DNA from 3 places in the Streptomyces sp. NPDC053076 genome. Region 2 is predicted to be linked to each of the others. Evidence: riboswitches for the same ligand, from Rfam matches in the RefSeq annotation. Region 2 holds a riboswitch; each other region holds the start of a gene.

What was found. Region 2 has a riboswitch for cyclic di-AMP ahead of ACIGYR_RS25405 (C40 family peptidase). Riboswitches for the same ligand answer to the same signal wherever they lie in the genome.
Region 1: another riboswitch for cyclic di-AMP. It lies ahead of ACIGYR_RS26690 (hypothetical protein); the one in region 2 lies ahead of ACIGYR_RS25405 (C40 family peptidase).
Region 3: another riboswitch for cyclic di-AMP. It lies ahead of ACIGYR_RS34190 (transglycosylase family protein); the one in region 2 lies ahead of ACIGYR_RS25405 (C40 family peptidase).

The regions. Positions count from the first base shown of each region.
Region 1 is NZ_JBITZL010000007.1:85,545-95,295, reverse strand. Features, by position in the region: gene ACIGYR_RS26715 (DUF1152 domain-containing protein) at 1-34, opposite strand, end outside; partial or broken gene ACIGYR_RS26710 (hypothetical protein) at 151-564, shown strand; gene ACIGYR_RS26705 (DUF3800 domain-containing protein) at 1,339-2,058, opposite strand; gene ACIGYR_RS26700 (helix-turn-helix domain-containing protein) at 2,301-3,470, opposite strand; gene ACIGYR_RS26695 (hypothetical protein) at 3,433-4,074, opposite strand; gene ACIGYR_RS26690 (hypothetical protein) at 4,883-5,155, opposite strand; cyclic di-AMP (ydaO/yuaA leader) riboswitch at 5,163-5,344, opposite strand; gene ACIGYR_RS26685 (GntR family transcriptional regulator) at 5,848-6,300, shown strand; gene ACIGYR_RS26680 (phosphotransferase enzyme family protein) at 6,297-7,199, shown strand; gene ACIGYR_RS26675 (hypothetical protein) at 7,196-8,578, opposite strand; gene ACIGYR_RS26670 (DUF6284 family protein) at 9,224-9,481, shown strand; gene ACIGYR_RS26665 (hypothetical protein) at 9,478-9,751, shown strand, end outside.
Region 2 is NZ_JBITZL010000006.1:303,297-313,047, forward strand. Features, by position in the region: gene ACIGYR_RS25370 (DoxX family protein) at 7-531, shown strand; gene ACIGYR_RS25375 (hypothetical protein) at 528-737, opposite strand; gene ACIGYR_RS25380 (PspC domain-containing protein) at 724-2,307, opposite strand; gene ACIGYR_RS25385 (PspC domain-containing protein) at 2,493-3,818, shown strand; gene ACIGYR_RS25390 (LuxR C-terminal-related transcriptional regulator) at 3,815-4,558, shown strand; gene ACIGYR_RS25395 (NlpC/P60 family protein) at 4,605-5,669, opposite strand; gene ACIGYR_RS25400 (hypothetical protein) at 6,243-6,596, shown strand; gene ACIGYR_RS25405 (C40 family peptidase) at 6,616-7,704, opposite strand; cyclic di-AMP (ydaO/yuaA leader) riboswitch at 7,713-7,882, opposite strand; gene pcrA (DNA helicase PcrA) at 8,145-9,751, shown strand, end outside.
Region 3 is NZ_JBITZL010000011.1:149,059-158,809, forward strand. Features, by position in the region: gene ACIGYR_RS34175 (hypothetical protein) at 1-8, shown strand, start outside; gene ACIGYR_RS34180 (cytochrome P450) at 5-1,276, shown strand; gene ACIGYR_RS34185 (transglycosylase family protein) at 1,445-2,512, shown strand; cyclic di-AMP (ydaO/yuaA leader) riboswitch at 2,696-2,870, shown strand; gene ACIGYR_RS34190 (transglycosylase family protein) at 2,873-3,577, shown strand; gene eno (phosphopyruvate hydratase) at 3,888-5,174, shown strand; gene ACIGYR_RS34200 (septum formation initiator family protein) at 5,282-5,758, shown strand; gene ACIGYR_RS34205 (DUF501 domain-containing protein) at 5,808-6,344, shown strand; gene ACIGYR_RS34210 (exopolyphosphatase) at 6,341-7,282, shown strand; gene ACIGYR_RS34215 (NAD(P)/FAD-dependent oxidoreductase) at 7,726-9,105, shown strand; gene ACIGYR_RS34220 (class I SAM-dependent methyltransferase) at 9,305-9,751, shown strand, end outside.

The sequences.
Region 1 (9,751 bases), on a different contig from region 2:
CCCCTCCTCCTGCTGCGACGATCAACCGCGTCATGGCAACCAGCGTACGGGGCAAATGGCACGAAACGAGTGACGGTCGGCGTCCGCGATGACGGCACGTTTCCGACCGCCGCCACATCGAGCGCAAGACCAAGGCCGAAGTGACCAAGGCGCCACACCGCCGCGACCGTTCTCCTGATCCTCGGCGTCCCGGACGTGGTGATCGACGCGATCATGGGGTGGGAGCCTGGAGCAGCGGCACGGATGCGCGCCCGGTACATGCATGTGACGGGAGTCATGCTCCGGAAAGTCGCCCGGCAAGTGGGAGACGCGCTCTGGGCGCCGGCCGACGCCCAGGAAAAACCCACTGAGACGGAAACGGAGACGGACAACGACGAAGGGCCCCACCTTGCGGTGGGGCCCTTCGACATCGTGCCCGGTGAGGCACTGGCGGAGGATACGAGATTCGAACTCGTGAGGGGTTGCCCCCAACACGCTTTCCAACTGTCCGCGTCCGTGTTCAGGTCAGTTCGCAGGCGTTCGCACGGCAGCTCAGACGAGGCCGCGTACAACGGTGAACGCTGACGTCCGTCGACGTACTGGACAAAGATCAGGACAACAAAGGGCAGCGGCCCGCGGAGGCTCCCTCCACGGTCAGCGCTGCGAACCCTCACTCGGACAGTCGCATGAGCACGTCTCGACGGTTCGCCGGGCTAGAGGCAATGTGCTCGACTACGAGTGGCCAGACATCGGCACGGTCGATCTGTCGAACGATTGCCTCTGGGGGCATGGCGTCAGCCTGGTTGGGGATCGGCCTGGCGCCGATCGCCTTGCGGTACTCGGCGGCGGTGACGCGGGTGCGAGCGGTGCTTAGTGCTGAGTCGATCATCGTCCGAAGCACGTCCCACCGCTGATGGTCTGGCATCCCGGACCGTGAGTAGTCGAACGCGGCCTCGCGAAGAACGGAGTAAGAGACGCTGACTAGGCCGAAGACATGGTCACGCATCGGATTGCTGAGCCACTTAGCTAGCGCCGCGCAGTCACGGCCCACCTGAGCCGTGACGCCCAAGCGCGATGCTGCTCGCCGAAAGGCCGGGGACTGTCTACCAGTGGCGTCAGGGAACTCGCAGAGCAGCGCGTCGCCGATAGCGATACGCGCGCGAGCGTCGAGATCCGATGAAGGTCTCGGGGGTTGGTCAACTGAGAAGAGAGCATTCACCGCAATGTCGTATCAAGCGGTTGGCCTCTACGTGAGGCCCATGCCCGAGCGTTCGCCCCCAGGGGTGACCCGTGGGACTGTGACAGTTACTTGGACGCTGCATCCGCCTCTGGGCGACACGGCCCACCGTGACCTGGTAGTCAGCTTGAGGGCCAGGGCTCACGCCAGGTACGCATGTGCTGGTTGATCTCATCGGTGATCCTGCCGATAGCCGCCTTGGCATCCGGATGGTTGTCCCAGTTGTTCCATCGACGCTGTAGCGCATAGGCAACGAGGTCTGCCAACTGCACCCCCGGGCTTGCATGGGAGCTCACGAAGTGTATGGAGTCGATGACGGTCTTGAGCTTGGTCCCAGGCACTTCGCCTCCGCCCCAGTCCTGGAGGTCAGCGACCATCCTGACCGCCCGCAGTTGATGTTCCTTCTGCTCATCGGCAATGAGGATCTTGTTACCCGGATATCCGCTGTCGATCTTCTCCAGAAGGAACTGCAGGGCCAAGAGGTAGGCGTTCCCGTCTGCGTCACCGTCGTACCGAGTGTGCAGGCGTTCCTTGTGGATGCTGGCGCAGGACACACCCACGTCGAGGTCGTTGATCACCGCGATCGCGTCCTCGTACACGGCGATCAGCTCGGGTGGTGTCAGAGAGGCCCAGGGGCCGGTGCCGTTCCAGATCTGGTTGCCGTGCAGCTCAAGATCGGCTGGCACCCATCCCAAGTGCTTCCTCGCTACCTGCCGGAACTTCTCAGCGAGGGACTGCACCTTGTCTTCGTGGACGAGTACGGCAGCCAGCGTCAGCAGCTTCTGCTTGTTGGCGCCCTTTCCAACCGAGCCGGTCTCGTCGATGTAAACCAGGTTTGCCATGTGTCGAGTAAAGCGGACCACGGCTTCCGGTGGAGGTGAGACGATCAACTGATGAGCAACCGACCCTGCCGCCTGAAGCGCTCGGCCACCTCCCAGCCAAGGGAGGCGGGTAGGGCGCAACCGCTGGCTCTGCTGAGAGTCGCGTCAAACGTTTCACGCCGCTCGGGCTGGCACTCTGGCAGGAACTGGAGTCCTGGCAGTCGACTGACGTGTAAGTGACTCACGCTTCTCACGGTTGCTGATCACAGAGCTTGTAGTCGGGAGCTCCGCAGACGTCGATCACCAAGGCTAATGACGTCGGCTACGGCGCGGGGCGCTGGGTCCGCCGAAATATCCGGCGCTAGTGATCGCATGAGCACGGGATGGAGCCCCAAGTCCTCCGATGCCTGAAGCAAAGACGGCGGCTCGCCATACTTTCGACCCAGCATGGCTCTAACCAACGTCGGCTGCTCTGCGTGGACCACAACAGGCTCGTTGGTCCTCCACCCACGGGCGCCGAGTTGCTTGTAGAGGCTCTCTCGACGGGCCTGGTCGATATGTCCGAGATCGTAAGCACGGTTGATGAGGGCCTGAATTGACATGCCCCAACGCTTCTTGAGTGCGGCGAACTCTCTCAACATCAGCGGCCCCGTGAACGCCTCGTGCGCCCGCTCCCTAGGTAGCAGGAAGGCGCCGGCGAATCGATGAGCCTCGATCTCGGCACGCTTTGCATCTAGTCCGTTACGGCGCGCAGGATGCAGCACCAGATGCCCTAGTTCATGCGCTGTTGTGAAGCGTTGCCTATCTCCGCTCCCCGCAGAGAAGTAGCTGATCATGGATGGCTCGGCCGTGCCTCGCCAGCAGGAGGCACCGGAATGTCCCACCAGGATGTCTTCGCCCTGTCCTTGGGAGTCAACCAACATGAGCGGGACAACAGGGAGGCCTGCGCGCTCGCAGGCTCGGATGACGTGCCCGATCACACCATCGGAGCCTACGCCCAGTGCGGCACGAGTCTGTGCGGCAAGGTCTTCGATCGCGTCGAGTGTGATGTCTCCCTCTGCACGAGGTAGCGCGGTCCGACGCACCTTGGTTTCGGCCATGAGGCGTACCGAAACGCGATACGCCTCCCTGACCGTCGCCTCCACCCGGGCGACCTCCTTGGCCGACGCGCTGGCCTTCTTGCGGAACATCAACGTGTCGGCAGGAAGGTCAGCGGGATCGACCTCGAAGAACGACATCGGCGTGCCAGTCGCCTCAGCGATGCGCACGAGCACGTCGTCAGTAACGAGCTTGATGCCCTTCTGGATCTGTGAGATCAGCGGCTGTGAGACGCCAGCAGCTTGCGCGAGCTCCCCCTGAGTGAGCCCCATGAGGAGCCTCAAGGTTCGGATTCGCTCAGCTGGATCCCGTGCCACTTCCTTCACCCTCTTCACGCTGATCTTCCTCGAACTCGAAGGGCAGTACCAGGCCCCTGTCGTCGGGGACGAACTCCCAGTCGGTGAACGACTCAGTGTTCCTGGGCAGCTCGAAGTCGAGGTCGAACTTCGGAGCGCGCCCAGGCTTCCACTCACCGATCGGACGAACGATACGCACTGAGATCTCGCCACCCTCAGGGGGAGGGGACAGCCACACAGCGAGGAGGTTGCTGGCCTCCACACCGAATAGATCGACTGTTCGATTGTAGTAGTAGCTGATCCGTGCCTTGTTCCGGCCCGGGGCCGGAATCATGTCGTACGGCGTCGCATGTAGGAGCCGCAGGGTCATCATCCCGTTGCGCAGGTGGAGGCGCCCACTGGAGTTCTTGATGGGCTCCCAGCCGCCAAGGTCGAGATGCTCCCCCCGCCGGCGTTCGATGAAGCGGCGTGCGTGGTCACGGGCCAGGTCGGTCCGACCCTTGGTGTAGCCCTCGCCGGTCATGCCAGCTTCGTCGTAGTGAGCGTGAGCAGCGGTGTAGCCGTGATCGAGTGCTTCGTAGAGGGGGTCCGCCAGGCCCTCAGTGGCCGCGGTGATGATGGCAGCATCCTCGGGTGTGAGCATGGCGGTTATTTTATAACCGCCTAACGCACGTCATCAATGATCAGGGCACGGTGCATCCAGCTTCATCCGAAGGAGTTGCGAGTCGGGTTGGCCACGGGGCACTGCTGTTGGGCCTACTGATTGATGCCCGGGAACCGGTGCGCCGGATCAGTGCTCCCCAGTAGGCGTGCAACCGGGAGCACGCTGGAATAGGGCACCTGACCTGCGGTGCGGGAGATCTACGATGCGCATCAAGGTGAAGCCGGCGCTCGTGTAGTACTCGTGCAGCCCCTCGTTGTCCTTCCAACTGTCCGCGTGGCTGTACAGGGGCGTTCAGGAGGGTTCACCGGGCCGGTCAGGAGGGGGGCCAGTACGGCGGTGAACGGCGGCGGCCGTCGATGCACTGGACAAAGAACAGGACAACCGACGGGGCGAACCGAGGCGCCGTGGGGAGTCTGGCGGGCGCGCCGCCTCGCCGCGGAGAATCGCAAGATCACGCCGGGCGAGTGCGGAGCGTGGGCCCCGCAACCCGAGGGCAGCGGGGCCTGATCTCAGAAGTCAGAGCTCGGGTCGTTGTATCCGGGGACCTGGGCGGTGACCCACATGATCTACTTCCGGACGACCCGCGACTACATGATCGAGGAGGGAGTGACCCTGGCTTGGGTGCCAGGGTCCTGCCCTTGAGAGAGACTTTGGCAGGGTTTCCCCAAGGGTCTCTGTCTTGTCGTCTGCCTCAGCCTCTCCGACGGGGTCTCCGCAGGAAACGCTGGCCTTGAGCCCCCAGATGGGAGTTACGGGGGCTGGGTGAAGCTGCGCATGCGCTATGTCATCAAGTCTGCTTGCGGATGTACTCGATGATCATGATGATGAAACCCGGAAGCGCGAACCCGGCCGCGACCCCCGTAACTATGGCCTCGAAGTACGAGATGCGGTCCATCGTCCGTGCGGTGATGCCGGTGACGAACGCGGCGATCACGCCCATCAATACGATGATCACAGCCTCGAACTTCCGAATCTTCTTCGATCCGTCATCGTCCCCGTTCCCACTGGAGGAACCGGAACCAGCCCCCGAGACCTGAGGACCGTGTTGCGTTGCCGTCATGGCTCCGTCGACCTTCGTCAGTCGCCTGTGAAGGATGACCTGTCGGGTTCGGGCCTGCGAAGTTGCCCGGCCGTCGTCACGGCTTCACCCCAAGGGCTGCTCGGCTCGGTCGTAGTGCGATCGGTCCGGCGACCCGTCGTGCTGGGTCCTCCACTCCTGCCGCTCCATGAATTGCGACGGTGTCATCCGTACGCCGGCAGGACTCGGCTTACGCACGGATCGCCCCGTCTCCGTTGACGAGGACTGTGGCGAGGATCATCGCCAGTTACTGCCGAGTAGAGCGAATCAGAATCCGTATTTGTGGGGTTACTCACCACTCACCTGTTCCGGTGATCATCGTGATCAATCGCCGCTGGTCAACCGGAAGTTGACGGTCTATCAGCGCGGCTCGGCGAGAGTCCCAGGTAGATGCCCGTACACGCGCGTAGACCCAAATCGTGCAAGGCCTCAAGAAGGTGTGGGTCGGCTCCAGGCATGCGGGGGGTTGTCAGAGGCGCTCGCTCCGGCGTAGGAGCCCCCGTGAGGTCGAGCTGGCGCAGCGGGCGTTAGCTTGCTCGGGCCCCCCAAGTACTGACGGGGTGCATCCGGGGAGTGGGGGAGGCAAGGCCAGCGGCCGGTCGCGCGGGGCGTGGAAAACTTGAAACTGCGAGGCGTCCGCCAGGACGCCGGCCAGGTTGAGGAAGGGGGCCCACGTGCCGCAGGGCAGTCCGCGAGGTACGTACCTGGAGGTCTCGGAATCCCTCCGCGAGAAGATCAGAGACCGCGAGATCACTGAAGCACTGCCTTCTCAGTCGGTACTCGTGAGCGAGTACGGCGTGAGCCGCAGCACTATCGAGCGGGCGCTTGCCGCACTCAAGGCCGATGGTGTGATCGAGTCGGTGCAGGGCGCTGGATGGTTCGTGGCGGGTACCGGCGACCGCCGGCCGTTGGTCGAGCGGCTGACCGACGTATTGCGCGGCGGCGAGGTGAAGGTGGGCGACCGCTTCCCCACCGAGAAGGAGCTGTGCGAGCGGTTCGGCGCGTCCCGGACCGCCGTGCGCTCCGCCATCGCGCAGATGGAAGGTCAAGGGCTGATCGGCAAGGGGGCTGGGCGAGGGCGGGAAGTCCTCGCCCTGCCGGCTGGACGGGAGGCGCAGTCGGCATGACGACGACGGAACGCACAGACTTCGACGCGGACGCGGCAGAGGCCATCCTGCGCCGGGCATGCGCGGTTGCCGACCTGGACCCGGACGGCATCGAGATCCTTCGGCTCGGCGACCATGCCGTGTTCCGCATCGGCGGGGGCCGGACCATCTCGCGGGTGGGACGGGGCGCCGACCGCATTTCCTCGGTGCGGCGAGAAGTGGCCGTGGCCCGGTGGCTAGCGGACCAGCGCTACCCGGCCGCTCGTCTCGTCACGGATGCTGAACAGCCGATCGTAATCGAAGATCACCCCGTCACCTTCTGGGAAGGGCTCGCCGACGGCGACACGTATGCGAGTACGGGGGAAATGGGCGTGCTACTGCGGCGGCTCCACGAACTGGAGTCGCCGCCTTTTTTGTTGCCGCGACTCCAACCCTTCGATAAGGTCGCCAGCCGCTTGGAGCGTGCCGCGATTCCGGAGAGTACCCGCGCATTCCTCCGCTCGATGGCGAGGGATTTGGAGGCAGCGTATGGGTGCCTCGAATTCTCGCTTCCATCGGGGCATCTGCATGGTGACTTCAATGTGGGTAACGTCCTGCGCGACGCGGCAGACCACCCGCGTGTAATTGACCTGGATGGATTTGCCACCGGCCCCCGCGAGTGGGACCTTACGCAAACAGCCATGTATTACGACAGCTTTGGTTGGCATACGGAAGCAGAGTATGCGGACTTCGTGGCTGGCTACGGTTTCGACGTGCGTGAGTGGGCGGGATACGCCGTGCTGCGCAGTGTGCGGGAACTTCTGATGGTCACGTGGCTCTCGCAGAACGCGGGCGCGAACCCTCGGGCTGCCGACGAGGTTGAGAAGCGGGTGGCAACTCTCCGGTCAGGAGGATCACGCCGAGATTGGGCGCCCTTCTAGGGTGTCAAGCTGCATTGCTGCCATAGGCGGTAGGTGCGGGCTTCTTCCATGAAGGTGCGTAATTCCACAGCGCCTCGCATCATAGGGGAAATGCGTTCGCGGAATTCTCGAACGTACTGAACGCAGCGCGCCGACTTCAACCCCTCCCCGAGTTGTAGCGCAGTCTTGGCGATTTCACAGCCGCGCCCGATCTCGCCTTGGTTGATATAAGCTTCGGCTTGCACCATCGTCGCGAAAAAGTCGCTTCGATTGTTAAGGCCATCACCGAAAATCGACCCCGCGCCCCGTTCTGCCGCTTCTGCGGACCGGCCCAAATCTCGGAAGCAATGGCCGATCTCGGCTGCAAGCTCCACTTCATCGAAATAAGCGATGTACAGCGGATCGCTGTCCGGGGTCCGCTGACTTAGCTTGCGCTCTGCCTCTACCAAGGCGAGGTCGCATCCCCGTTCGTCGCCGAGGCGGGCCAGGGCCCGCGCCTCCATCGCGCGGAACTGCGCGGACATCGTGGGGCCCAGCACGCCGGCCGGTCCCGTGTAGGCCGCCCGAGCGAGGGTGGCCGCGTCCTGGTAGCGCCCGAGGAACGTGGCCTGGTGGCTCATCGCGGAAAGGATGCTTCCGCCAAGAAGCCGGTCCCCTGCCGCTTGAGTCATGCGCAGCGCCTGGATGAAGTACCGCTGAGCGATGCCATGAAGGCCGCTGTCGTAAGACATCCACCCAGCGAGCAAGAGCGCTTCTGCCACGGCCGAGTAGAGCTGTTTCCCCACGTCGTCGGAGTACTTGCCGTCCAGCATCGGCCGAACATCTGTGTGTAGATATTGGATCAGCGCGCGTCGGGCGTGGCCACCGCCGAACTTGCCATCGAGCATGCTGAAGGCGTCGGCAGTGGAGCGGATCATTTCCACGTCCACCATGCCGATCGCCTGGTTGCCCGCGCGCGTCAGCTCCCCGTCCGCCGGGGCGACGATCCAGCGCAGGGACGCCGTGTTCCAGGCAGCCGAGTCCGGCTGTGCCCTGACCAGTACCTCTGCCTCAGCCAGGTCGGCACGCCACAGGTCTGCGACGGTCTTGGCCGCCACCTCGGCCCTGTCTGCGAACTCAAGTCCGAGGTCGGGCTGTACGGAAGACACGGCCGCGTCACCCATGCCGATGTCGTCCAGGGTGAGCCGGCGCCCGACCTTCTGCCCGATGGCGTCCGCGATGAACTGCGGCATGTTGCCGCGCGGGATTGCCCCCTTGAGCCAGCGCGAGACGTACGTGTGATCGCAGGTGATGTCTTCACCTGACCGAGCGGCAGCGGCGACCACCGCGCGAGCGAGGGACTTGTGCGAGAAGTCACCTTCCTGCATGAGCGCGGCCAGTCTGGCATTCCGGTCTGCCATGGGACCCCCAGAGTGCGGCCGTAGTACCAGCTTGACTCATCGTCACTCTACGCAGGTCAGGTCCGGTGTGCAGAGGGTTCGCACCTAGGAGTGCACGACTGCACCCCCCAGTGCTCGCTCCCGAACCGCCCGCCGGATGAGGACAGTTGAATTACCACCGCATGGGACCGGCCGGCGGGACCGAGTCGAAAGCCACGGGTTGACGGCGCGGAATCCTTCTGCCAGCGTAAGTGGTAGGTAATACACACCACGCATAGCGGGGTGTGTGGCACTGAAGCACGACTAATGGAGGCCACGTCCACCGGACACGGCCTCAAGGGGCCCGGGACAGAGCGGGCCGAGGGCGCACCCGACCCTGGTCATTCGGGAGGGCTTAGACCGAAAGGTCACGTCTCCATACGCCTACAACGGGGTCATGCCGCGCTACCTGATACGGGCCCGGCACCCCCGAAGGAGACACGTACACCGCCCCGGCATCCAACCGTGAGGGTGCGAGACCGAATCTCGCCCGGGGCACTCCGGCCACTTATGTGGCCGTGCTGCGCGTCTGGCGTAGCTGATCACCTCACAACGGCGCGCGGCCCCGGGTGGCTAGACCCGGGGCCGCCGTTCGGGCCGTTCCACTGCTGAGAGGACTACGACCCAATGAGCCACATCGTCACTGTTCAGGAAGCTGTTACCGCGTTCGCCGATTGGATGGAGCCGACGGACGCGGAGCTGGACGCGATCGAGCGGGAGATGCCCGCGATCCTCGCGGACGTCGACCTGGTCGACGCGGAGATTGTCGCGCTGGAGACCCGGCCGGCCGAGCAGGACGCCCGCCGGACCCGTCGGGCCCGGCGCAAGGCCCTGGCCACGCGGGTGGTGCTGGCCAACCGTGCCGGCTGCGGGGAGGCGGCGTGATCCGCATCGTCACCGCCGGCCGGCTGGCCCGGCTGGAGCAGGAAGCCGACCAGGCCCGCAATCGTGCGCGGGACGTACAGGCGCAGGCGGACGCCGCGTGGGCAAGCCATGTACGGGAGCTCCACGCCGTCACCGACCGCGCTGAGCGAGCAGATGCCACCACCTCCGAGGTGGGTGCCCTGCTGGCCGGCGCGGTGGCGGAGCTGTCCGGGGCGCAGCAGGAGCTGCTGCTCAAGGAAATCGAGATCCGCCGGCTGCGCGAGGCGCTGG
Region 2 (9,751 bases):
GCAGCGATGACTCACGGCATGCGGACCGACACGCATTCCATCCGGCTGGACGGCCCGCGCGGTTGGCGGGACACCGCCGCCCACTACGCCCTGCTTCCGTTGCGCGTCTTCCTGGGCGTCACCTTCGTCTACGCCGGCCTGGACAAACTCACCGACAGCGCCTTCATGCAGTCCGGCGGCGCCGGATCGATCGGCGACACCATGCGCGCCGCCCGCGACTCCGCCGCGATCCCGGCCCTGGTCGACCTGGCTCTGAAGAACCCGGTCGGCTTCGGCTGCGCCATCGCCATCGGTGAGCTGGCCGTGGGCATCGGCACCCTGCTCGGTCTCTTCGGCCGACTGGCCGCGCTGGGCGGCGCGCTGATCTCGCTCAGCCTCTGGCTGACGATGAGCTGGGCGTCCACCCCCTACTACTACGGCAACGACCTCGCCTACCTGATGGCCTGGATCCCCCTGGTCCTGGCCGGCGCCCCCTACCTCTCCGTGGACGCGGCCTGGCGGGCCCGGCGCCGCATCGGCGGTTACCGCTAGCCGCCCTCGGCGCCGCCTCGTCCGCGTATCCCCCGGGTCAGCGCGGCGGTGACGCCGGCGAGGCAGAGGCCGCCCACCACCAGTGGCACGATCACGAACCAGGGCGTGTCCCACAGACCGCGCGCGTCCCCCGCGTAAGCCGCACCGGCGGCGGTGAGGAACAGACCGGCGACCAGCTTCCCGGGCTGGAACTCATGACGCAGCACGACTGACCTCCACCTGTCCCACGCCGACGCCGAGCGTGAGCTCCAGCGCGCCGGACTTCCCGTCACCCCGGGCCGGGGCCAGTGTCACGTCCTTGTGCCGGCCGGGCTGCACGTCCACGTCCTTTCCCTGGTCGTCGGGCAACCGTATGGCGCCCACCCCCACATCGATGTCCATCCGCACGGTCACGTCCGCCGGCACGATCACCTTCAGCTGTCCCGCACCCACCCGTGCGTCCGTGGCGACCGTCCGACCCGCGGCCGGGCGCACCCGGGTCAGATCCAAGGTGCCCCTTCCGGTGCCGAGGTCGTACGAGGACCGCACCCGGGCCGCCGCGGCGGGCTTCCAGGACGTCTCCCGCCAGTCGGTGGTGATGTCCCGGGGCAGGGCCGCCGCCCCGGCGAGCAGGGCCGCCGTGACCACCGCCAGGAACACCGTCCCGGCGCCGGTCCGGCCGAGGAACGCGCTGAGCATGATGCCCAGCCCGAACACCACCAGCGCGCACGCCAGGCCCGTTTGCAGGCTGGTGCCCAGCGGGTGCGTGTGCCAGCTGAGCCCGGTGCCCAGGCCTCCCGCCAGCAGGGCGAGCAGGAACACCCAGCCGCCGATCCAGCGCGGGCCCCGCGGTCTCGGGGGCGGGACCTGGGGTGGCCGTACCGCCCCGTGGTGCGTCCAGGGAGTGGCGATGCCGACGTCCACGACCGAGACGAGGTCGCGCTCGCGGGCGTCGCCGGGCCCCCACAGATAACCGGTGCCGCCGTCATGGGTGCCGTCCTTGACGATCGGGTCCCGCCACCAGGAGGGGTAGGTGGTGACGACCGGCGGCGCCTGGGCCTCCGGTGGTGCGTCGGCGACGGCCTGCGCGGCCAGGGGGTCGGGGTCGGGAGCGCCACGGCGCCGCGACCAGTACCCCGCGCCCGCGAGCAGCAGCGAGAGCACCGTGGCGAAGGCCAGCACTCCGCCGTTCCTCAGCATCGTCAGAAAGATCCCGCAGCCGACCAGCGCGAACAGCACGGCGGCCAGCGCCTGGCCGTCGACCCGGCCGGTGAACAGCTTGCGGACCTCGTTCTCCTCCTCGTCCTCGTACGGCACCAGGAGCCAGGCGAAGCCGTAGAAGATGAGACCCAGGCCGCCGGTCGCGGCCAGCACGGCCAGCGTGATCCGGAAGATCACCGGGTCCATGTCGGTCTGGCGCCCGAGTCCCGCGCACACGCCCCCGATCATCTTGTGCCGGCGGTAGCGCCGGAACCGGGCGGGCAGCGCGGGGTCCTCCTCCGGCTCGTCCTTGGGGAAGTTGACGCCGGTCCGGGAGCGGGGGCGCGGGCCGGCTTGGGTGTGGGTGCCCCCGGCGCCCGCGCCGGTGCTGTTGTCGGCGGCGGTGCCGCTGTCTGTGCCCGTGCCCGTGCCTGTGTCTGTGCTTTTGTCGGCGTGGGCGTGGGCGCTGGTGCCGTGGTCGGCCGCTCCCGTCCCTCCCGTCGCGGCGGGCGCGGCATCCGTCGGTCCGGTGCCCGGGGCCGGGCGCGGGCCGGGGCCGGGTCCCGGACCCGTCGCGGCGTGCTCGTGATCCGTCATGCGTCCATGGTGACGGCCCGGCCACCGCAGCGGCAGTCGGGACGACCCTGGACCAACCCTGAAATCGGCCCTGACACAGGGCGGGGGGACGTTCGAGCGGCACGGACCGCCGCCGCCGACCGCACGAGCCGCCCGCCCGGACCGGCCCCGGCGGAAGATCAGGGGCGTCTCGGGGACCGACCCTGATGCCCTGCCCCGCCGGCCGTGTGACCATCGTTGGCATGCCGGAAGCCGCAAGCCTGCCACTCGACGACCCGCGGCCCCCGCGCAAGCTCTACCGCAGCAGCGACGGACGCTGGCTCGGCGGAGTGGCGCGGGGCCTCGCCGGGCATCTGGGGCTGCCCGTGGTCTGGGTGCGGCTCGTGTTCGTCGGTCTGTTCATGGCCGACGGGCTCGGAGCGCTGCTGTACGCCGCGTTCTGGTTCTTCGTCCCGCTCGGCATCGGCGGCGTCGGCGACCAGAAGCCGTCGCTGGTGGGCACGGAGACCTCGCCGGACGGCCGGCGCAGACTGGTGACCCGCAAGCCGGACCGGGGGCAGATCGTCGCGCTGCTCCTCATGGTCGTCGTGTCCATGGTCTTCGTGGGCAGCGTCAACCTGGGCAGCGCGGCCAAGGCGTATCTGGTGCCCGCCGTGCTCGTCGCGGCCGGTGTCGCCCTCGTCTGGCGGCAGGCGGACAACGCCCGCCGGGCCCGCTGGGTCGAGGCCGGCCGCCGGCGCCGCACCCTCACCCTGCTGCGCGCGGCCGGCGGCGTCCTCCTCGTCACGGCCGGTGTCTCGGCCATCTTCGTCCTCCAGGGCTCGGCCGCCCATCTGGGCGCGGTCCTTCAGGCCGCGCTCGTCGTCCTGGTCGGTATCACCCTGCTCGCGGGCCCCTACCTGGTCCGCATGACCCAGGACCTGTCCGAGGAACGCCTGATGCGCATCCGCGCCCAGGAGCGCGCCGAGGTCGCCGCCCATGTCCACGACTCCGTGCTGCACACCCTCACCCTGATCCAGCGCAACGCCGACAGCGCGAGCGAGGTGCGTCGGCTCGCCCGTGCCCAGGAGCGGGACCTGCGCACCTGGTTGTACAAGCCGGAGGGCACCGGCAAGGACGAGGCCGACGAGCCGGACACGGTCGCCGAGGCGGTGCGGCGCAACGCGGCCGAGGTGGAGGACAAGCACGGCGTACCCATCGAGGTCGTGATCGTCGGCGACTGCCCGCTGGACGAGAGGACCAGCGCACAGATGCAGGCCGCGCGCGAGGCGATGGTGAACGCCGCCAAGTACGGTGGCGAGGGCGGCGCCGTGCAGGTCTACGCCGAAGTCGAGGGAAAGACGGTCTTCGTGTCCGTGCGGGACCGCGGCCCCGGCTTCGACCTCGATGCGATACCCGCCGACCGCATGGGCGTCAGAGAATCGATCATCGGCCGCATGGAGCGCAACGGCGGCACGGCCCGGCTGCGGGCGGTGCCGGACGGCGGCACCGAGGTCGAGCTGGAGATGGAGAGGGCGGAGAAGACGTCATGAGCGACGCGACCGAGGCGAACGGTACGGCAGGACCGGCGGAGGCGGCCGAGCCCGGCCGGTCCGACGACGGCGCGGGCGGGCGGCACGTACGGGTGGTGCTCGTGGACGACCACCGGATGTTCCGCACCGGCGTCCAGGCCGAGATCGGCCAGACCGCCGAGACCGGGGTCGAGGTGGTCGGCGAGGCCGCGGACGTCGACCAGGCGGTCACGGTCATCACCGCCACCCGGCCCGAGGTGGTTCTCCTCGACGTCCATCTGCCGGGCGGCGGTGGTGTCGAAGTGCTGCGCCGGTGCGCGGCGTTGATGGGGGACGCCGAGCGGCCCGTACGCTTCCTCGCACTGTCCGTGTCGGACGCGGCGGAGGACGTGATCGGGGTGATCCGCGGCGGCGCCCGCGGCTATGTCACCAAGACCATCACCGGTACCGACCTGGTCGACTCGATCTTCCGGGTGCAGGAGGGCGACGCCGTCTTCTCCCCGCGGCTGGCCGGGTTCGTCCTGGACGCCTTCGCCTCCACCGACGCCCCGCCCGTGGACGAGGACATGGACCGCCTCACCCAGCGGGAACGCGAGGTGCTGCGCCTGATCGCCCGCGGCTACGCGTACAAGGAGATCGCCAAGCAGCTGTTCATCTCGGTCAAGACGGTCGAGTCCCATGTCTCGGCGGTCCTGCGCAAGCTCCAGTTGTCCAACCGGCACGAGCTGACCCGCTGGGCGACCGCGCGCCGGCTGGTCTGACTCCCGCGAGGCCGCCCGGTCCACCGCCCGGCCCCTCGCCCGGCCCTCACGTCACCCGTGTCGCCCCCGCGAACGGCATCTGGTCGATCGGGGCCAGACGGACCGGCGCCGACGGGTTCGGGGCGTGGATCATCTGGCCGTCGCCCACGTAGATGCCGACGTGGCTGATCCCGGAGTAGAAGAACACCAGGTCGCCGGGCTGGAGTTCCGAGCGTGACACCCGTCGGCCCGCGTTGATCTGGGCGTACGTGGTGCGGGGCAGGGAGATGCCGGCGGCACGGTAGGCGGCCTGGGCCAGGCCCGAGCAGTCGAAGGCGTTCGGGCCGGTGGCGCCCCATACGTAGGGACTGCCGAGCTTGCTGTAGGCGTAGGCCACGGCCGCCGCGGCGCGCCCGGTGGGCGCCGGGGCGGGCGTGGCCCGCTCCAGCGGCTGCCGCGGATCCGCCGCCGAGCGGGAGGCGCGTGGGCTCGTGCCGCCTACGGCGGTTACTTCGGTGCGCTGCCGTGGGGGCAGTTGCGCCAGCAGCCGCCGGGCCTCGTCCAGTTTGCCGGTGACGGTCTTCCTCTGCCGGTTCAGCTCGGCCTGCCGGGAGCGCAACGACTTCAGCTCGATGCGCGCGGCACCGCGCAACTGCTCGATCTCCCGCAGGTGCCGGTGCACCCGCGTCACCGCGGCGGCCTGCCGGTCACCGGCCCGCTCCGCGAGCGCGGCGCCGTCCAGGTACCGGTCGGGGTCGCTGGAGAGGGCCAGTTGCCAGGCCGGGTCGATGCCGCCGTCACGGTACTGCGCCGCCGCGATCGAACCCAGTGCGTCCCGGGCCGAGTTGAGCGCCTCCTGCCTGCGGGCGGCCTCGTCCTGGAGCGTGCTCAGCCGCCGACGGGCCGCGTCCGTGCTCTCCTTCGCCCCGTTGTACTTCTCGGTGGCGGCCTCGGCCTCCCGGTACAACGTGTCCACCCTGGCCTTCACCTGCGCCGGCGTCAGCTGGGGCTCGGCGTGTGCCGTCCCGTCGAGGCCGGTCGCGGTGGCCGCGCCCGCCAGGGCGAGAGTGGCGGCCGTCCGGGCCGTGTGGCCGCTGAGCGGGCGTTGCGGGGGTTTGCGGTGGGCTGCCACCTGGACCGTCACGTCCTTCCGTGCGACTCGTACGACCGAGCGGTCTGTACGACCGAGCGATCCGTACGCCCCGCGGCGGCCCGCACAGGGGGAGCGGGCCGCCGCGGGGCCTTTCTCGGCGGTGGTGGCCGGTCGCCGCCCCTGGTCCGGGCGGCGGCGGGGAGCCGGTCACCTGGGGGAGGACGTTAGGCCGGGCGGTGACGAGTTGGTAACGAGGTGTGCGTAACTGGCTCCGACGGATCGAGGTGTGACCGTATGTGACCGGTCTGCTCGAAGGGGGACGTCACCTTTACGGAGCGTGGTGACCGAAGTGCGGAAAAGTGGGACGGGCGGGGGTCGTGGGGTGCTACGGGACGCATTTATGCAAGATTCGCCGGCACCGCCCGGCAGGCGGCGCCGCACAGTGACGAACCCGCGGTGCCACCCGCCTCCGATCCCGGCGTCGTCACCGTCACGGGCCGCGCCAACCGGCCCGTCACGGGCCGCGCCGCCGGCCCCGCCGGGCCGTCTCGTCGGGCTGCCGGCGGGGCCGGTGGCGGGAGCCCCCGGGGCCGCTGGCTAGGCTCCGGCTCCATGGACGTACTCATCCATCTCTTCGTCGGCCTGCACATCATCGGTATCGCCGCGCTGCTCGGCGGCTTCCTCACCCAGATGAAGGCGATGGGCCAGGGCACGGCCCGGTTCGTGCCCGGGATGCTGCACGGCGCGATCACCATGCTGGTCACCGGTGTGGCCCTGGTCGGGCTGAACCAGGCCGACGACCACCACGTCAACAACATCAAGATCGGCGTGAAGCTGGCCCTGCTGATCGTGATCCTCGGCCTGGTCTATGTGAAGCGCGACGAGGAGCGGGTCGACAAGGGCGTCTTCGCGCTGGTCGGACTGCTGACCGCGGCCAACGTCTTCATCGCCGTCCTCTGGACCTGATCCCCGCCGCGCCCCCGCGTCAGCCCGGCCGCACCACGCTGTGGACGGCCGCCTCGCCGATGGCGGAGACCGGCTCCTCGCGGACGTACGCGCCCGGCCTGGGGGCGTGGATCATCATGCCGTCGCCCGTGCAGAGCCCGACATGCCCCGCGTCGTCGTGGAAGAAGACGAGGTCGCCGGGGCGGGCATCGGCAGGGGATACCGGCGTGCCGGCGTCGGCCTGCCGGCGTGCGGTGCGCGGGAGGGTGACGCCGGCGGACTTCCAGGCGGCCTGGGTCAGGCCCGAGCAGTCGTAGGAGCCAGGACCGGCGGCGCCCCACACACACGGCTTGCCGAGTTGGGCGCGGGCGAAGGCGATGGCCTTCCCGGCCTTGGTCGCGTCCGTGCCGGGCGCGACCAACGCCGCGTCCGTGCCGGACGGCGCGCCGGCGGTCCGCTGCGACAGCAGCACGCGCGCGTGGGCGAGCTTTTTCTGAACGGTGGCCTTGGCCGCCTTCGGGCCGCTCGCGGCGATCTCCGGCTGACGCTCCGGGGCCGCCAGGGCGGCGGCGTCGATACGCGCCCCGGTGGCCGCGTCCGGAACGGGAACGGTGCCGCGCTGGGCGGGGATCGCCGCGCGCCGCTCCGGGATCACCGCGCGCCGCTCCGGGAGCGTGGCGCGCTGGACCGGGAGCGTGGCGCGCTGCGCCGGCACGGTGCGGTGCTGGGCGCGTCGGGCGACCTCCTCCCGGAGCCGCTGGAGGCTGTCCGCGCGCCGCCGGGGGGCCTCGGCGCGCTCACCCCGCTCTCGCTCGCCCCGCTCGTCGAGGACGACCCGTTCCGTGCGCTCGGGCCGCTCGTTTCGTTCGGTCCGTTCGGTCCGCACCTTGTGTTCGGTCCGCTCTCTGCCCGTGCCGGACGTGTCGGCCGCCGAGTCCGCCCGGCGGTAGAGCTCGTCGATCTTGCGCTCCACCTCTTCCAGGCTCGGCCTGCCGTGATCGGTCCCGGTCGTGGCCTCGGCGGTCTGGGAGAGGACGGCCACGGAGGTGAGGGCGGCGGTGGCGAGGGCGGGGGTGCGGATGCCCGCCGCCTGGGTTCCGCCGGGGCGCGGCTTGCGATGCGACGCCAAGGGAGGCGACTCCTTCCGTGCTGCCGCCTACCGGGTTAGCTGTCGGGTTCGGGCGGGTGCTTGGAAGGGTTGCCCTACGGCGTCGTCCCGGGCGGGAGTCGGCCGATTCACCCCAGGATCGGTGGGTCCCCGGCTCCGGGCACCGTGCGGGGCGCGCCGGACTCGGCGGAGGCCGCATGGCCCGGCGACGTTCGCCGGAGAGGGGTCGTGCGGCCTGACGGAAACCTAGCCAACTCGTGTGTCTTCTGTGAAGGTTGGTGCGCGGTATGTCCGATACATTTCCGTGACCTGGGGACAGGTTCATACGCGTGTGACCAGGCGCTTCCGGTGGGTGAGCGGCCGACGGGGGCCGAGGGCCCGAAGATCGACTGTCCGGGAAGCAAGCCATGTTCCGGGGACGGCGACCGGTTGTCGGTGGGGCGCCCTAGACTCGGAGAGCGATGAGCAGCCTCTTTGACGACAGCTTCCTGGCGGACCTCCAGGCCCCTCGCGGGCGCGAGGAGGAATCCCCGCCGCCGCCCGAGGACGATCACGCTCCGGAGCCACTTCCGGACGATCTGTTCGGTGGGAAGTTCGACACGCCACCGGACCGGGACGCCTACTACCGCGACGGCGTCCCCCGGCCCGCGCTCGACCCGGCGGTCCTCCTGGAGGGGCTGAACGAGAACCAGCGCGCCGCTGTCGTGCACGCCGGCTCCCCGCTGCTCATCGTCGCCGGTGCCGGTTCCGGCAAGACCCGCGTGCTCACCCACCGCATCGCCCACCTGCTCGCCGAGCGGGACGTGCACCCGGGCCAGATCCTCGCGATCACCTTCACCAACAAGGCCGCGGGCGAGATGAAGGAGCGCGTCGAACAGCTCGTCGGCCCGCGCGCGAACGCGATGTGGGTGATGACCTTCCACAGCGCGTGCGTGCGCATCCTCCGCCGGGAGAGCAAGAGGCTCGGCTTCACGTCGTCGTTCTCGATCTACGACGCCGCCGACAGCAAGCGCCTGATGGCCCTGGTCTGCCGTGACCTGGACCTCGACCCCAAGCGCTTCCCGCCCAAGTCCTTCAGCGCCAAGATCAGCAACCTGAAGAACGAGCTGATCGACGAGGAGGACTTCGCCGCCCAGGCCGCGGACGGCTTCGAGAAGACCCTCGCCCAGGCATACGCGCTGTACCAGTCGCGGCTGCGCGAGGCGAACGCGCTGGACTTCGACGACCTGATCATGACGACGGTCAACCTGCTGCGCGCCTTCCCGGACGTCGCCGAGCACTACCGCCGCCGCTTCCGGCACGTCATGGTCGACGAGTACCAGGACACGAACCACGCCCAGTACGCCCTGGTCCGCGAGCTGGTCGGAACGGGCGGGCACGACGAGGACGTACCGCCCGGCGAATTCGACATCCCGCCCGCCGAGCTGTGTGTCGTGGGTGACGCGGACCAGTCGATCTACGCCTTCCGTGGTGCGACGATCCGCAACATCCTCCAGTTCGAGGAGGACTACCCGAACGCGACGACGATCCTGCTGGAGCAGAACTACCGTTCCACGCAGACCATCCTGACCGCCGCCAACGCGGTCATCGAGCGCAACGAGTCCCGCCGCCCGAAGAACCTGTGGACCAACGCCGGCCAGGGCGCGCGGATCACGGGCTACGTCGCCGACACCGAGCACGACGAGGCCCAGTTCGTCGCCGACGAGATAGACCGTCTCACGGACGCGGGCGAGGCGAAGGCCGGCGACGTCGCCGTCTTCTACCGCACCAACGCCCAGTCCCGAGTCTTCGAAGAGGTCTTCATCCGCGTCGGCCTGCCCTACAAGGTCGTCGGCGGCGTCCGCTTCTACGAGCGCAAGGAGGTCCGGGACGTCCTCGCCTACCTGCGTGTCCTCGCCAACCCCGAGGACTCGGTGCCGCTGCGCCGCATCCTCAACGTGCCCAAGCGGGGCATCGGTGAGCGCGCGGAGGCGATGATCGACGCCCTCGCCCAGCGCGAGAAGATCAGCTTCCCGCAGGCCCTGAAGCGCGTGGACGAGGCGTACGGCATGGCCGCGCGGTCCACCAA
Region 3 (9,751 bases), on a different contig from region 2:
AGGAGTGAGCGACCAGGACCACCCCGACCAGCCGGCCCCCGCCCTCTTCACGTGGGAGTTCGCCGCCGATCCCTACCCCGCCTACGCCTGGCTGCGCGAGCACGCCCCCGTGCACCGGACGCGGCTGCCGAGCGGCGTCGAGGCGTGGCTGGTCACCCGGTACGCCGATGCCCGGCAGGCCCTGGCCGACCAGCGGCTGAGCAAGAACCCGGCCCATCACGACGAGCCCGAGCACGCCAAGGGCAAGACCGGCATCCCCGGCGAGCGCAAGGCCGAGCTGATGACGCATCTGCTGAACATCGACCCGCCGGACCACACCCGGCTGCGCCGCCTGGTCAGCAAGGCGTTCACACCGCGCCGGGTCGCCGAGTTCGCCCCCCGGGTGCAGGAGCTGGCCGACCAGCTCATCGACCGGTTCGCGGCGACCGGATCCGCCGACCTCATCCACGAGTTCGCCTTCCCGCTGCCCATCTACGCCATCTGCGACCTGCTCGGCGTCCCACGCGAGGACCAGGACGACTTCCGGGACTGGGCCGGCATGATGATCCGGCACGGCGGAGGGCCCCGGGGCGGGGTCGCCCGGTCGGTGAAGAAGATGCGGGGCTATCTCGCCGAGCTGATCCACAAGAAGCGCGAGGCGCTGCCGGCGGCGCCCACGCCCGGCGAGGACCTGATCTCCGGCCTCATCCGTGCCTCCGACCACGGCGAGCACCTCACCGAGAACGAGGCCGCCGCCATGGCCTTCATCCTCCTGTTCGCCGGCTTCGAGACCACCGTCAACCTCATCGGCAACGGCACCTACGCCCTGCTCACCCACCCCGAGCAGCGTCGGCGGCTGGAGGAGTCCCTGGCGCGCCGGGAGACGGACCTGCTGGCGACCGGCGTGGAGGAACTGCTGCGCTACGACGGCCCGGTGGAGCTGGCCACCTGGCGGTTCGCCACCGAGCCGCTGACCATCGGCGGGCAGGACATCGCGCCGGGCGATCCGGTGCTCGTCGTACTCGCCGCCGCCGACCGGGACCCGGAGCGGTTCGCCCACCCGGACGTGCTGGACCTCGCACGCCGTGACAACCAGCACCTCGGCTACGGCCATGGCATCCACTACTGCCTGGGCGCGCCGCTCGCCCGCCTGGAGGGTCAGACCGCGCTCGCCACCTTGCTCACCCGCCTGCCCGACCTGCGGCTCGCCGCCGAACCGGCCGAGCTGCGCTGGCGCGGTGGACTCATCATGCGTGGACTGCGCACCTTGCCGGTGGAGTTCACGCCCACCGTCTGAAGACGGGACCTCCAGGGAGAAATGACAGACGTTCAACTCTGTGATCTTCACGTGATCTGTGCGGCATGAACTTGTGACAAGTGATCGTGTGCCGATACGTTCACCCATCAGCGCGGCGAGCGGCACCATCCGCCGCGCTGGTCCCGCTGTCGCTCGAAAGGCATCTGCATGCTCTCCGGGAACGGTCGACACCGTCGCCCCCGCCAGGCACCGGCCCTCCTCGTCGCGGCCGGGGTGACCGGCTCCGCCATCGCCATCCCGCTCCTCGGCGCGGCGAGCGCCAACGCGGCCGACGGCACGACCTGGGACAAGGTGGCCGAGTGCGAGAGCGGCGGCTCCTGGAGCGCGGACACCGGCAACGGCTACTACGGCGGGCTGCAGATCTCGCAGGACGACTGGGACAAGTACGGCGGCTCCCAGTACGCGGCCAGCGCCGACCAGGCCAGCCGTCTGCAGCAGATAGCCGTCGCCGAGAAGATCCTCGCCGACCGGGGCACCACGCCCTGGGCCACCTGCGCCCTGCTGTCCGGTCTGACCTCCGACTCGGGCTCCGTGGACGTCGACACGGGCGTCGGCGACTCCGGTGACAGCGACGGTCCGGGCCACTCGTCCGGATCGGCCGACCGTTCCGACACGTCTGACACCTCCGGCACCGCCGACTCGTCCGGTCTGCCTGATTCGTCGTCCTCCACCGGGACCGGCTCCGCCACCGGCACCGGGACCGGCTCCGGCACCGGGTCCTCCTCGGGCGAGACCGGCACGGCGACCCCGAAGCCGGGCAAGGACGCCGGTACGGCCACCGGTTCCACCGGGACCAACACTCCCAAGTCCGACAAGTCCTCCTCGCGGGACTCCGGAAGTCCGCAGGGGGCCGACGGTGCTCCCACGGCCACCCCGGACGCCGCGACCGAGCCCAACGCGCAGCAGGCTGCCGGTTCTTGGAGCCTGGTCGACACCGGGGCCCTCAGCAGTGGTGGACGGCACCGCGGGGCGAGTGCGGACGAAACGGTGACAAACGGTCCGGGTGTCGCCGGCTCCGGTCGGCACGCCTCGCCCGAGCCGGGCACCTACACCGTCCGCGAGGGCGACTCCCTGGTCTCCATCGCCGACTCCCTTGACGTCGACGGCGGGTGGCGCGCGCTGTACGCCGGGAACAAGGAGGCCATCGGGCCCGACCCGAGCCGCATCACTGCCGGTCAGACCCTGGAAGTCGGGGGCGAAACGGGCAAGAAGTAGCGGGAGTTGACGCCCCACTTAGCGCCCTAATGTCCGGTTTGGCGAAAGTGTGGGATGAGTCTCAGAAGCCCTGATCGTCTTTGAAATTCCGCGGATCGCGTGTCTACGGTCGAGGCCGCTCGTCACCACGAGCCCCGGCAGCCACCACGCCGAATCCTGCCAGTGGTTGCCCGGGAACAGTCGACGCGTAAAGCGCCGTAGGCAGGAGCGGGGGACCCAAGGTAGGCGCCGGGGCCAGCACTTGAAGCTGGAACCGGCTGGGGGTGAAGCCGCACTCCGCGCAAGCGGGAGGTGCGGCCGGGCAACTCAACCGGCCCGAACCCGACAGCTCACCTCGTAGGCGTCGGTGAGGGGATCTCCATGCTGTTTACCGGCAAGGGCAAGCACCGCCGTCCGTCCAAGGCCGTCCGCGCCGTCGCGCTGGCCGGTGTCACCGGCGCCGCCGTCGCCGCCCCGCTGATGGCGGCCGGCAACGCCTCCGCCGCCACCACCTCCGAGTGGGACACGGTCGCCCAGTGCGAGTCCGGCGGCAACTGGTCCATCAACACCGGCAACGGTTACTACGGCGGCCTCCAGTTCTCCGCCTCCACCTGGGCCGCGTACGGCGGCACCCAGTACGCCGCCACCGCCGACAAGGCCGGCAAGGCGCAGCAGATCGCCGTCGCCGAGAAGGTTCTCGCCGCGCAGGGCAAGGGTGCCTGGCCGGTCTGCGGCACGGGCCTGTCGAGCACCCCGAACAGCGGCCCCGCCCCGAGCGCCCCCTCCACCACGGACTCGGGCAGCGGCACCACCACCACCACCCGCTCCACCGACCAGCAGGCCGCCTCCCGCTCCGCCGAGCGCCCGGCCGCGTCCACGAGCAAGAGCAAGACCGTCACCACCCCGACCGGCAAGACGGTCAAGAAGGGCGACGGCGAGTACAAGGTCGTCACCGGTGACACCCTCGGCACCATCGCCGAGAAGCACCACGTCCAGGGCGGCTGGAAGAAGCTGTTCGAGCTGAACAAGGACATCGTCGAGGACGCCGACCTCATCTACCCGGGCCAGCAGCTGCACCTGAAGTAGCCACCTGGCTCCCAGCCGGCCCACAGGACCCGCACATCCGTGCGGGCCACCCTGAAGGCCCCCGTGCGGGTCACCCCCCGTCCCCCACGGGCCCCCCGCCCCGGTGCGTGTTCCCCCGTACGCACCGGGGCGGGCTTTTTTGTGCGCAGCGCACGGAAGTCCGCCGCACCTCTTTGTTTCGGGCAGAAACAAAAGGTACCGTCGGCTTGTCCACGGGACGGTCGGTCGGTGGCCGACGCCCCTGGGACGGTTAGGCTCTAGTCGCAAGGCACACCAGCCCCGCACTTCCAGCGTCACATCCAAGAAGGAGATGCTCGTGCCGTCCATCGACGTCGTCGTAGCCCGGGAAATCCTGGACTCCCGAGGCAACCCCACGGTCGAGGTCGAGGTCGGCCTCGACGACGGCAGCACGGGTCGTGCCGCCGTCCCGTCCGGCGCCTCGACGGGCGCCTTCGAGGCCATCGAGCTGCGCGACGGTGACCCCAACCGCTACCAGGGCAAGGGCGTCGAGAAGGCCGTCCTCGCCGTCATCGAGCAGATCGGCCCGGAGCTGGTCGGCTACGACGCCACCGAGCAGCGCCTGATCGACCAGGCCATGTTCGACCTGGACGCCACCGACAACAAGGGCTCCCTGGGCGCCAACGCCATCCTCGGCGTCTCGCTCGCCGTCGCCCACGCCGCCTCCGAGGCCAGCGACCTCCCCCTCTTCCGCTACCTGGGCGGCCCGAACGCGCACCTGCTGCCGGTGCCGATGATGAACATCCTGAACGGCGGCTCGCACGCCGACTCCAACGTGGACATCCAGGAGTTCATGATCGCCCCGATCGGCGCGGAGTCCTTCTCCGAGGCGCTGCGCTGGGGCACCGAGGTCTACCACACGCTGAAGAAGGTCCTGAAGAGCAAGGGCCTGTCCACCGGCCTCGGCGACGAGGGCGGCTTCGCCCCGAACCTCGGCTCCAACCGCGAGGCCCTCGACCTCATCCTCGAGGCCGTCAAGGAGGCCGGTTACGCCCCCGGCGAGCAGATCGCCCTCGCGCTCGACGTCGCCGCCTCCGAGTTCTACAAGGACGGCAAGTACCTCTTCGAGGGCAAGGAGCGCTCCGCCGCCGAGATGACGGAGTACTACGAGGAGCTCGTCGCGGCCTACCCGCTCGTCTCCATCGAGGACCCGCTGTTCGAGGACGACTGGGCCGGCTGGAAGGTCATCACCGACCGTCTCGGCGACAAGGTCCAGCTGGTCGGCGACGACCTGTTCGTCACCAACCCCGAGCGCCTGGCCCGCGGCATCGAGGAGGGCGCCGCCAACGCCCTGCTGGTCAAGGTCAACCAGATCGGCTCGCTGACCGAGACCCTGGACGCCGTCGAGCTGGCCCAGCGCAGCGGCTTCAAGTGCATGATGTCCCACCGCTCCGGCGAGACCGAGGACGTCACCATCGCCGACCTGGCCGTCGCCACCAACTGCGGCCAGATCAAGACCGGCGCCCCGGCCCGCTCCGAGCGCGTCGCCAAGTACAACCAGCTGCTGCGCATCGAGGAGATCCTCGACGACGCCGCGGTCTACGCCGGCCGCTCCGCCTTCCCGCGCTTCAAGGGCTGAGGCTGACCCAACCTGGCGTAAGGCTTAGCCAGTCGTACGTACGTCCCCGTACCCGGTCCCGTACCGTGTGCGGGGACGTACGCGCGTGTGAACGGGAGGCGGGGAAGATGGCCGTGAAGGACCGGGACCGGTTCTCCACCGCGACCAGGCTCAGGCTGCTGGGCGAGCAGACGGCGGCCCGTGTCTACCGCTCTCAGACCAAGCGGCAGGCCCGCCGATCCCGGCTCACCGGCCGCGCGGCGCTGCTCGCCCTGGTGCTGTGCACGCTGATCGTCGCGCTCGCCTACCCGATGCGGCAGTACGTCTCCCAGCGCGCCGAGATCGCCGAACAGCAACGGCAGCAGGAGCAGGCGCGCAAGCGCGTCGAGCAGCTGCGCGACCTCAAGGCGCGCTGGCAGGACGACGCCTACGCCGAGCAGCAGATCCGGCGCAGGCTGCACTACGTCAAGCCCGGCGAGACCGGGTACGTGGTCATCGACCCGGGCGTGGCCAAGCAGTCCCGCGCCGACCTCGGGGCCGCCCACCGGCCCTGGTACGCGAACGTCTGGGACGGCGTCGACAAGTCCGACGCCTCCGACCAGTGACCGGCCCGCCGGGCCGGCAGACCGACAGAAAGCCACTCTGAAAGCAGTCATGGAAACGCCTCCGCCGCCCACTCCGCGCACCGAGCCCACCGACGCGGACGTCGAGGCATTCAAGCAGCAGCTGGGCCGCCCGCCGAGGGGCCTGAGGGCCATCGCGCACCGCTGCCCGTGCGGTCAGCCGGACGTCGTGGAGACGGCACCGCGCCTGCCCGACGGCACGCCCTTCCCGACGCTGTACTACCTGACGTGTCCGAAGGCGTCCTCCGTCATCGGCACGCTGGAGGCGAACGGCGTGATGAAGGAGATGACCGAGCGGCTGGGGCGCGACCCCGAGCTGGCCGCCGCCTACCGTGCCGCGCACGAGGACTACATCCGACGCCGGGACGAGATCGAGGAGCTGACGGGCTTCCCGAGCGCGGGCGGCATGCCGGACCGGGTGAAGTGCCTGCACGTGCTCGTCGCTCACTCCCTGGCCGCCGGGCCGGGCGTGAACCCCCTCGGCGACGAGGCCCTGGCGATGCTGCCGGAGTGGTGGCGCAAGGGCGCCTGCGTGACGCTCGACGACAGCGAGGGGCACGAGCAGTGACCCGGGTCGCCGCCATCGACTGCGGTACCAACTCCATCCGGCTGCTGGTCGCCGACGCCGACCCGGAGACCGGCGAACTGACCGAGCTGGACCGCCGGATGACGATCGTGCGGCTCGGCCAGGGGGTCGACCGCACCGGCCGGCTCGCCCCCGAGGCGCTGGAGCGCACCTTCGCCGCCTGCCGTGAGTACGCGGCCGTCATCAAGGAGTACGGCGCCGAGCGTCTCCGTTTCGTCGCCACCTCCGCCTCCCGGGACGCCGAGAACCGCGACGACTTCGTGCGGGGCGTGCTGGACATCCTCGGGGTGGAGCCCGAGGTCATCACCGGCGACCAGGAGGCCGAGTTCTCCTTCACCGGCGCCACGAAGGAACTCACCGGCCGCACCGACCTCGCCCGGCCCTACCTGGTCGTGGACATCGGCGGCGGCTCGACCGAGTTCGTCGTCGGCGACGACCACGTACGTGCCGCCCGGTCGGTGGACGTCGGCTGTGTGCGGATGACCGAGCGGCACCTGGTGCACGGGGACAAGGTGAGTGATCCGCCCGCCGAGGAGCAGGTGGCCGCGATAAGGGCCGACATCGAGGCCGCCCTGGACCTCGCCGAGGAGACCGTCCCGCTGCGCGAGGCGCACACCCTGGTGGGTCTGGCCGGGTCCGTCACCACGGTGTCCGCCATCGCCCAGGAGCTGTCCGAGTACGACTCCGCGCGCATCCACCACTCCCGGGTCTCCCGGGACCGCGTCCGTGAGATCACCGAGTGGCTGCTGCGCTCCACGCACGCCGAGCGCGCCGCGGTCCCGTCCATGCACCCCGGCCGGGTCGACGTCATCGGCGCGGGTGCCCTCGTCCTGCTGGCGATCATGGAGCGGACCGGCGCCCGGGAGGTCGTGGTGAGCGAGCACGACATCCTCGACGGCATCGCGTGGTCGGTGGCGTAGCTCTCTTTTGTTACCCGTTGGTAGCCATCGGCTGAGCAGCTCGGATAACGTCTGAGCGGGGCTGAGGGGCCCTCGGGGGCCCCTCGGTGACGGCCGGTCGGAAAAGTTCGTGAAGTTCTTCACAAGGAATTCCGTTCCGGGGGGCCGTTCGCGGGGTCCCGTAGGCCCTTCCGGGGCCCCACCAGTCGTTTGAACATGTTCAGGCTGTCGGTGTGAGCGGGGATCGGAAGGTGCTTTCGGCGGGTGTTCCGGAGCCCTCACCGTCGCCTCGTGGGACCAGAGAGGCAGCTCACGCGGCCTTGACAACGGGGCGAACCGCTCCCTGGTTCCCCTCCGGGGGCATGACCTCGGTCAAGCGGGCCGCGGAGTTTATCACAGGCCCTGTCGAACCTTGTGAAGGGGCGCACGAGCAGCCCCCCCGAGGCAGGTGGATACTCGATGGCATGAGCACCACGGAGCGTCCCAGGATCCTCGTAGTAGGCGGTGGGTACGTAGGCCTGTACGCAGCTCGGCGCATTCTCAAGAAGATGCGCTACGGCGAGGCGACCGTCACGGTCGTCGACCCCCGGTCGTACATGACCTACCAGCCCTTCCTCCCCGAAGCCGCCGCCGGCAACATCTCCCCTCGCCATGTCGTCGTCCCGCTGCGACGCGTGCTGCCCAAGGCGGAGGTCCTCACCGGTCGGGTCACCACCATCGACCAGGACCGCAAGGTCGCCACGATCGCCCCGCTGGTCGGCGAGGCGTACGAGCTGCCCTTCGACTACCTGGTCATCGCCATGGGCGCGGTCTCCCGCACCTTCCCGATCCCCGGCCTCGCCGAACAGGGCATCGGCATGAAGGGCATCGAGGAGTCCATCGGTCTGCGCAACCACGTCCTGGAGCAGCTGGACAAGGCCGACTCCACGACCGACGAGGAGATCCGCCGCAAGGCCCTCACCTTCGTCTTCATCGGCGGTGGCTTCGCGGGCGCGGAGACCATCGGCGAGGTCGAGGACATGGCCCGGGACGCGGCCAAGTACTACAAGAACGTGTCCCGCGAGGACATGCGCTTCATCCTCGTCGACGCCGCCGACAAGATCCTGCCCGAGGTCGGCCCCAAGCTCGGCCAGTACGGCAAGGAGCACCTGGAGAGCCGGGGCGTGGAGATCTACCTCTCCACCTCCATGGACTCCTGCGTCGACGGCCACGTCGTGCTGAAGAACGGCCTCGAGGTCGACTCCAGCACCATCGTGTGGACCGCCGGCGTCAAGCCGAACCCGGCCCTGGCCCGCTTCGGCCTGCCCCTCGGCCCGCGCGGCCACGTCGACTGTGAGCCGACCCTCCAGGTCAAGGGCACGGACTACATCTGGGCCGCCGGTGACAACGCACAGGTCCCGGACCTCGTCGGCCGCAAGGCGGGCAACGAGAACGCCTGGTGCCCGCCGAACGCCCAGCACGCGCTGCGCCAGGCCAGGGTCCTCGGCGACAACGTGATCTCCGGCATGCGGGGCTTCCCGCAGAAGGAGTACGAGCACGCCAACAAGGGCGCGGTCGCCGGTCTCGGCCTGCACAAGGGCGTGGCGATGATCGTCATGGGCAAGATGAAGATCAAGCTCAAGGGCCGCCTCGCCTGGTACATGCACCGTGGCTACCACGGCATGGCGATGCCGACCTTCAACCGCAAGATCCGCGTCTTCGCCGACTGGACCCTCGGCATGTTCCTCAAGCGCGAGGTCGTCTCCCTCGGCGCCATGGAGAACCCCCGCGAGGAGTTCTACGAGGCCGCCAAGCCGGCACCGGTCGCCGCCGCGAAGACCGAGGAGAAGGCCAAGGCCTCCTGACCTCTGGTCGCTGACCGCCCGAAGGACCTCCCGCCATCCGTGGTGCGGGAGGTCCTTCGGCGTTGTGCACCCGGCCGAAGTGCATGCCCTCTACAGCTGTTTTGCTCAGTTGTAACTCCTTTGCGGGACTGCGCCGAGCGCCCCGGGGTGTTTACGTGGTGAACGGACATCCGGGATCGTCGTCTTGGAGGTGTGCGCCATGGCCGACGCCGCGTCGCGGCTGAGGAGTCTTGCCGAGCAGGTGCTGGGAACGCCGCTCCCCGTGCGGGTGCGGGCGTGGGACGGATCGCAGGACGGACCGCCGGAAGCACCCGTGCTCGTCATCCGCAATCGCCGCGCCCTGCGCCGCATGCTGTTCAAACCGGGCGAACTGGGTCTCGCCCGTGCCTGGGTCGCCGGGGACCTGGGCATCGAGGGGGACCTGTACAGCGTGCTGGAGGCGGTGGCCGGGCTGGTGTGGGAGCGCGGGGAGGACGCCCGGAGCCTGGTCCAGGCGGTGCGCGATCCGGAAGTACGCGCCGCCGTCCGTGAACTGCTGAAGCTCGCCGGCCCGCCCCTGCCGCCCGCCCCGCCCCAGGAGGAGGTCCGCAGGCCCCGCCGGCGCCTGCACACCAGGCGCTCCGACAAACGGGCCATCAGTCACCAC